Regions from separate parts of the Streptomyces sp. NPDC017202 genome, predicted to be linked through region 1. Evidence: riboswitches for the same ligand, from Rfam matches in the RefSeq annotation. Region 1 holds a riboswitch; the other holds the start of a gene.
What was found. A riboswitch is a leader RNA that binds a small molecule or an ion and turns the genes downstream of it on or off. The one in region 1 is predicted to bind glycine.
Positions count from the first base shown of each region.

Region 1 (3,964 bases):
GCGCCACCGTGTGGGCCACGGTCAAGGCGACCCAGACGCACGCCTACCCGGCCTGAACCACCCCCTGACACATCGCCGGCCCCCGCCCTGCGCAGACGGGGGCCGGCGATGCCGTACGGCTGTCGGATCAGTCCTGGTACGCGTCCAGCGGCGGGCACGAGCAGACCAGGTTGCGGTCGCCGAACGCCTGGTCGATCCGGCGCACCGGCGGCCAGTACTTGTCGGCGGCGGACACCCCGGCCGGGAAGACGGCCTCCTCGCGCGTGTAGGCGTGGTCCCACTCGCCGCCCAGCGCGGCCGCCGTGTGCGGAGCGCCCCGCAGCGGGTTGTCCTCGGCGGGCCACTCACCGGCGCCGACCTTCTCGATCTCCCCGCGGATCGCGATCATCGCCTCGCAGAACCGGTCCAGCTCCGCCAGGTCCTCCGACTCGGTCGGCTCGATCATCAGCGTGCCGGCCACGGGGAACGACATCGTCGGCGCGTGGAAGCCGTAGTCGATGAGCCGCTTGGCCACGTCGTCCACGCTGACGCCGGTCGCCTTCGTCAGCGGACGCAGGTCGATGATGCACTCGTGCGCGACCAGCCCGCCGGGGCCGGTGTAGAGCACGGGGTAGTGCGCTTCGAGCCGCTTGGCGACGTAGTTGGCGGACAGCACGGCCACCTGCGTGGCCCGCTTCAGCCCCTCCCCGCCCATGAGCCGCACGTAGGCCCACGAGATCGGCAGGATCCCCGCGGAACCCCACGGCGCGGCCGAGATCGGTCCCACCCCCGTCGCGGGCCCGGCCTCGGGCTGGAGCGGGTGGTTGGGCAGGTACGGCGCCAGGTGCGACCGTACGGCCACGGGGCCGACTCCAGGACCGCCGCCGCCGTGCGGGATGCAGAACGTCTTGTGCAGGTTCAGGTGCGAGACGTCGCCGCCGAAGTGCCCGGGCTTGGCGAGCCCGACGAGCGCGTTGAGGTTGGCGCCGTCCACGTACACCTGGCCGCCGGCCTCGTGCACCTGCGCGCAGATGTCGGCGACGTGCTCCTCGAACACCCCGTGCGTCGACGGGTAGGTGATCATCAGGACCGCCAGCTCGTCGCGGTGCTTCTCGATCTTCGCCCGCAGGTCCTCGACGTCGATCTCGCCGTCCCCGGCGGTGTTCACGACGACGACCTTCATCCCGGCCATCACGGCGCTCGCAGCGTTCGTGCCGTGCGCCGACGAGGGGATCAGGCACACGGTCCGCTGCTCGTCCCCGTTGGCCCGGTGGTATCCGCGTACGGCGAGCAGTCCGGCGAACTCGCCCTGCGACCCGGCGTTCGGCTGGAGGGACACCTTGTCGTACCCGGTGACCTCGGCGAGCCGCTCCTCCAGTTCGTGGATGAGCGTGAGGTAGCCCCGCGCCTGCTCGGCGGGCGCGAAGGGGTGCAGCTGCCCGAACTCGGGCCAGGTGACCGGCTCCATCTCGGTGGTCGCGTTCAGCTTCATCGTGCAGGAGCCCAGCGGGATCATGCCCCGGTCGAGCGCGTAGTCGCGGTCGGCCAGCCTGCGCAGGTAGCGCAGCATCGCGGTCTCGGAGCGGTGCTGGTGGAAGACGGGGTGGGTGAGGATCTCGTCGCGGCGCAGCAGCCCGGCGGGGAGGGTGTCCTCCGTGACCGCGTCGAGGGCCTCGATGTCGCCCTCGACCCCGAAGGCCCGCCAGACGGCGCTGATCTGTGCCCGCCCGGTGGTCTCGTCACAGGAGACCGCCACGTGGTCGGCGTCGACGAGGTGCAGGTTGACGCCGTTGTCCCGCGCGGCGGCGACGGCTTCGGCGGCCTTCGCGGGCACCCGCACGGTCAGCGTGTCGAAGTAGGAACCGTGCACGACCTCGACGCCGCCCGCGGTGAGCCCGGCGGCCAGGACCGAGGCGTAGCGGTGGGTGCGCCGCGCGATCGCGCGGAGGCCCTCGGGGCCGTGGTAGACGGCGTACATGCCGGCCATGACGGCGAGCAGCACCTGCGCCGTACAGATGTTGCTGGTCGCCTTCTCCCGCCGGATGTGCTGCTCACGGGTCTGCAGCGCCAGCCGGTACGCCCGGTTGCCGTCCACGTCGACGGACACGCCCACGAGCCGCCCGGGCAGGCTGCGCGCGAACTTCTCGTGGACGGCCATGTAACCGGCGTGCGGCCCGCCGAAGCCCATCGGCACCCCGAACCGCTGCGTCGTCCCGACGGCGATGTCCGCGCCCAGCTCACCGGGCGAGGTCAGCAGCGTCAGCGCGAGCAGATCGGCGGCGACGGTGACGAGCGCCCCCAGCTCGTGCGCCTGGTCGATGACCGGCTTGAGGTCGCGTACGGCGCCGGAGGCCCCCGGGTACTGGATCAGCACACCGTTGATCTCCCGCGCGGCGATGTCGGCCGGAATGCCCTCGCTGAGGTCGGCGACGACGACCTCGACGCCGGTCGGCTCGGCACGCGTCTCGATGACCGCGATGGTCTGCGGCAGCGCGTCCGCGTCGATCAGGAAGAGGCCCTTCTTGTTCTTCCCCATGCGCCGGGACAGCGCCATCGCCTCGGCCGCGGCCGTGCCCTCGTCGAGCAGCGAGGCGCCGGAGGTCGGCAGTCCGGTCAGATCGGCGACCATGGTCTGGAAGTTCAGCAGCGCCTCGAGCCGGCCCTGCGAGATCTCCGGCTGGTACGGCGTGTAGGCCGTGTACCAGGCCGGGTTCTCCATGACGTTGCGCAGGATGACCGGCGGGGTGAAGGTGCCGTAGTAGCCGAGCCCGATCATGGAGTCCATGACCTGGTTGCGGTCGGCCAGCGACCGCAGCTCGGCCAGCACCTCGGCCTCCGTGCGCGCCCCCGGCAGGTCCAGCGTGTCGGCGTTCTTGATCACGTCGGGGACGGCGGCGGCGGTCAGCTCGTCCAGAGAGCCGTAACCGACCTGCGCGAGCATCTTGGCCCGCGCCTCCTGGTCGGGCCCGATGTGGCGCTGCTCGAAGGGGATTCCCTGTTCGAGGTCGGAGAGCGGAATGCGATGGGCGGTCATTGCGGAGGCCTCCTGGTCAGACACGACCTTCGAGGGGCACCACTGGCGGGTACCCGGACGGCCTCCCCCTCTGTCATCTCAACCTGAGAGCTTCACCGGCCGCCCGAGGGCACCCGGCTTTCACCGTCGGTGAGGGCGGAAGCCGTCGACGCCGTCGGCACCCGCCCTGCTTTCCAGAGTGACCTCGTCCGTGCGGTACGTGAGCCTGAGAGATTCCGGGGAGGATTTGCTCCTTCGGCGCCTCCGGTGGTCTCCGGAGGACTCTCCCGCACGGGGTCAGCAGCCATTGCCAGACTACCAGCGAGGTCAACGAGGCCTCCTTTCGAGTGGCCGCGACTCCCGATGTGCTCTTTCGTAGTGCTGAGGGACGAGCTCGCGACGAAGTGGAGGGGCCCCGTGCAGACCGACATCGACCCGCGCAACCTGATCGGCCGCAAGGCGTTCGACCGCAACGGCACCAAGATCGGCACCATCGACGAGATCTATCTCGACGACGCGACCGGCGTGCCGGAGTGGGCGGCCATACGCACCGGCCTGTTCAGCAGGGACGCCTTCGTCCCCCTGGAGCCCAGCGAACTGGTCGAGGGCACCCTGCACGTCCCCTTCGACCGCGCCCTGATCAAGGACGCTCCCGACTTCGGCGTGGGCCGTCACCTCTCCCCCGACCAGGAACTCCAGCTCTATCACCACTACGGACTCGACGTGGCCGCCCCTCCGCCCCTCCCGGACCGTGACTTCGGCAGGCTGGCGGGCTCGGAGGAGACCTGAGCGGGCCGGCCGCACGCCCGGACCAGCGCCCCGAGGAGCCCCTGCGGATCGTGGAGCGGCCGCGCCCCGTCGGTGACGACGCGTCGTGTGCCCGGGTCGACGGGATCGGTACGCGCCCAGTCGGCGGGACCGATGCCGACCTCGACCTCCAGACCGGAGACGGTGGCATACCGCCATTCGGTG
Region 1 is NZ_JBIRNP010000027.1:62,057-66,020, forward strand. It holds gene ACH4N1_RS32150 (ABC transporter ATP-binding protein) at 1-56, shown strand, start outside; gene gcvP (aminomethyl-transferring glycine dehydrogenase) at 128-3,013, opposite strand; glycine riboswitch at 3,197-3,292, opposite strand; gene ACH4N1_RS32160 (PRC-barrel domain-containing protein) at 3,410-3,781, shown strand; gene ACH4N1_RS32165 (nucleotidyltransferase domain-containing protein) at 3,703-3,964, opposite strand, start outside.

Region 2 (3,964 bases), on a different contig from region 1:
ACCTCGGCCATGTCGACCAGGCCGGCCTCGTCCACGTGGTAGGCGACCACGTCGAACTGCTTGCCGGAGAAGTTCAGCCGCATCCCGTGGGTCAGGTGACCGCCGTGCGCCAGGTCCAGGCCCAGGATGGTGTCGCCGGGCTGGGCCAGCGCGAACAGGGCGGCCTGGTTGGCGGAGGCGCCCGAGTGCGGCTGGACGTTGGCGTACTCGGCGCCGAACAGCTCCTTGACCCGGTCGATCGCGATCTGCTCGGCGACGTCGACGTGCTCGCAGCCGCCGTAGTAGCGGCGGCCGGGGTAGCCCTCGGCGTACTTGTTGGTCAGGACCGAGCCCTGCGCCTCCATGACGGCGAGCGGAGCGAAGTTCTCCGAGGCGATCATCTCGAGCGTGGACTGCTGGCGGCGCAGCTCGCCGTCGACCGCCGCGGCGATCTCCGGGTCGAGCTCGTGCAGGGGCGTGTTCAGGACAGACATGCGTCTTTCGACCTCTCAGCCGGCGATGAAGGCGGTGTACTCGTCGGCGGAGAGCAGGTCGGCCGGCTCGTCCGTGACGCGTACCTTGAACAGCCAGCCGCCCTCGAAGGGGGCGGAGTTCACCAGCGACGGGTCGTCCACGACGTCCTGGTTGACCTCGGCGATCTCGCCGGTGACCGGCGCGTACAGCTCACTGACCGACTTGGTCGACTCCAGCTCGCCGCAGGACTCGCCCGCGGTCACCGTGGCACCGACCTCGGGGAGCTGGACGAAGACCACGTCGCCGAGCGCGTTGGCCGCGTGCTCCGTGATGCCGACCGTCGAGACGCCGTCCTCGGCGCCCGACAGCCACTCGTGCTCCTTGCTGTAGCGCAGCTGCTGGGGGTTGCTCATGGCCTGAATTCTCCTGTACGCGGGGGAGTGCTGATGAAGGGGGACTGCTGGAGACGCACGTGAGCAGCGCGGATGTGCGCAGGGTCACGCGCGGGGCCGGCCGGGGCCCGGTCTGTCGGCCGTGCGCCAGTCTCTACTTCCGGCGCTTGTAGAACGGCAGCGCCACGACCTCGTACGGTTCGTGGCTGCCCCGGATGTCCACGCCGACACCCGGCGTGCCCGGTGCCGCGTGCGCGGCGTCGACGTAGGCCATCGCGATCGGCTTGCCCAGCGTGGGGGAGGGGGCGCCGGAGGTGACCTCGCCGACCACCTCGCCGCCCGCGACCACGGCGTACCCGGCGCGCGGGACGCGGCGGCCCTCGGCGACCAGGCCGACGAGGACCCGGGGCGGGTTCGTCGCGGCGCGCTCGGCGGCCGCGGCGAGCGCCTCGCGGCCCACGAAGTCGCCGTCCTTGTCGAACTTCACGACCCGGCCGAGCCCGGCGTCGAAGGGGGTCAGCGCGGTCGACAGCTCGTGGCCGTACAGCGGCATGCCCGCCTCCAGGCGGAGCGTGTCCCGGCAGGACAGGCCGCAGGGGATCAGGCCGACGCCCTCGCCGGCCTTCGTCAGGGCCTGCCACAGCTCGACGGCGTGCTCCGGCTTCACGAACAGCTCGAAGCCGTCCTCGCCGGTGTAGCCGGTGCGGGCGATGAGCGCGGGGACGCCGGCGACGGTGCCGGGCAGGCCCGCGTAGTACTTCAGGCCGTCGAGGTCGGCGTCGGTGAGCGACTTCAGGATGCCGGGGGACTCCGGGCCCTGGACGGCGAGCAGCGCGTAGGCGTCGCGGTCGTCGCGCACCTCGGCGTCGAAGCCGCCGGCGCGCGCGGTCAGCGCGTCCAGGACGACCTGGGCGTTGGAGGCGTTGGCGACGACCATGAACTCGGTGTCGGCGAGCCGGTACACGATGAGGTCGTCGAGGATGCCGCCGTCGGCGTCGCAGATCATGGTGTAGCGGGCCCGGCCCACGCCCACGGCCGCGATGTTGCCGACCAGCGCGAAGTTCAGCAGGGCGCCCGCCTGCGGGCCGGTGACGGTGATCTCGCCCATGTGCGAGAGGTCGAAGAGGCCGGCCCGGGTCCGTACGGCGTTGTGCTCGTCGCGCTCGGAGCCGTAGCGCAGGGGCATGTCCCAGCCGGCGAAGTCGGTCATGGTCGCGCCCAGCGAACGGTGCAGGGCGTCGAGGGCGGTGTGGCGGAGCGGGGTACTGCTCATCGGACGTTCGTCTCCCAGGGCGACGGGGGTCCCTCCCACCCGGGCGGAGCCGGGCGTGGGGGAAGCGAGGGCTTTCCTCCCCATCTGTCATCGGAACCTGAGAGGTTCGCCATGACCGCCCGCGCACGGGTCGACCACGGCTTGCACCTTGGGTGGGGCCACCGGAGGGCGACCCGCTTTTCAGATGTGCCTCGCCCGCGCGGTAACGGTGCCTGAGAGATTCAAGGGAGGGACTTGCTCCTTCGGCGCCCCAGCGATGCTGCCGGTGGGGACTCTCCCGCGCGGATTCAAACGGCCGGTATGCAGTTGGCGCGGCCATCATCGCACGCCCCGCCCGATCGCGGCAGGCCGCATCTGTAACCGGCCTGTGGCGGTAAGCGCATGAAAACGCGAGACGAACCGGATTACCTTCTCTTTACGCTCGACGGGGAGAAGACTTGTCTGACCCCAGGGGAGGACGCACACGGTGAACAGGACCACGGCACTCGGGACGGGCCCGGCGCTCGCGACCGGCCCGGCGCTCGCACTGCCCGCGCAGCCGCAGACCTCCGCCCGGGAGGCGGCCGACGCACCGCCCGCCCCGGTCGTCCGCGACCTGCGCGACCGCGCCGGCCGCAGCCCGCACGGCCTGCTGTTCGCGTCCCGCGACCTGGTCGTGGTCACGGGACTGCCCGGCAGCGGCAAGTCCACGCTGATGAAGCGCGCGGTCACGGGCGTCCGCGTCGACTCCCAGGACACCCGCGACCGCTGGGACGCCCGCATGCCGCGCGCCCTGCCCTACGCCCTCTACCGCCCCCTCGTCCGCCTCGCCCACTACGCCGGTCTGCGCCGCGTCCTGCGCACCGGCGAGGGCGTCGTCGTCCACGACTGCGGCACGCAGGCCTGGGTGCGGGCCTGGCTGGCCCGCGAGGCCCGCCGCCGCGGCGGCAGCCTGCACCTGGTGCTGCTCGACGTCCCCGTGGACACCGCGCTGGAGGGCCAGCGCGAGCGCGGCCGGGGCGTCTCCCGGTATGCCTTCCGCCGGCACCGCCGGGCCGCCGCCCGCCTGCTGCGCGCGGCGGAGCGGGGCCGCCTTCCCGAGGGCTGCGGCTCGACGGTCCTCCTGGACCGCGCCGCGGCCGACACCCTCCGCCGCATCACCTTCACGGGCTGACCGGGGCGCGGGCACGGGCTGACCGGGGCGGGGGCTTCGGCCGTCGGGCCGGCACACGGGGTCTGGGTGCGCGGTCGCCGGGCCGGCACGCGGGCTCCGGGAGCGCGGCCTTCGGGCCGTGGCACGGCTGTGGGACGTGCGGCCGCGGGCCGCCACGGGCTCGGGCTTTCTGCGGGCGTACCGGCACACGGGCGTACCGGCACACGAGGCCGGGCCCCGTGGTCGCAGGGGTGGCGTAGGGGGCGCCGCTCGCCGCTCGCCGCTCGCCGGGAAGGTTCGGTGCTTTCGGCCGTCGGGCTGCCGTGCAGGCCCCCGGTCGCCGTACGGACCCGCCCCCGCCGCCGATCCGGTCCGCCCCGGAGCCGCAGGTTCCGCCGCGCGGGTCCAGGCTCCCGGATCCGGCCCCCGGCCGCCGGGACGTCCGGCGGCCGCGGGGGCGGGCCCGATACCCGATAGCCTTTCGAGCCACACCCAGTGGTTCCCAGCAGGCGGTAGGCAGATGGACTTCCCCCCGGCGGACTTCCCCGCGGACTTCCCGGCACAGGCGCACCCCCATCCCCACGGCGGATGGCCCGGCAACGAGCTGGAGGAGGTGCTCTCCGCCTCCCTCGGCGTGCCCGGGGCCGGCGGACGGATCGTGGAGGTGCTCGGCCGCAGCTTCGTGTGGGTGCCGCTGCCCGCCGGCGGTGGCCC
Region 2 is NZ_JBIRNP010000013.1:36,490-40,453, forward strand. It holds gene glyA (serine hydroxymethyltransferase) at 1-473, opposite strand, end outside; gene gcvH (glycine cleavage system protein GcvH) at 489-866, opposite strand; gene gcvT (glycine cleavage system aminomethyltransferase GcvT) at 1,000-2,118, opposite strand; glycine riboswitch at 2,309-2,408, opposite strand; gene ACH4N1_RS23830 (AAA family ATPase) at 2,585-3,271, shown strand; gene ACH4N1_RS23835 (enhanced serine sensitivity protein SseB) at 3,771-3,964, shown strand, end outside.
Region 2: it holds a riboswitch for glycine, as region 1 does, so the genes downstream of both, gcvT (glycine cleavage system aminomethyltransferase GcvT) here and gcvP (aminomethyl-transferring glycine dehydrogenase) in region 1, are expected to answer to the same signal.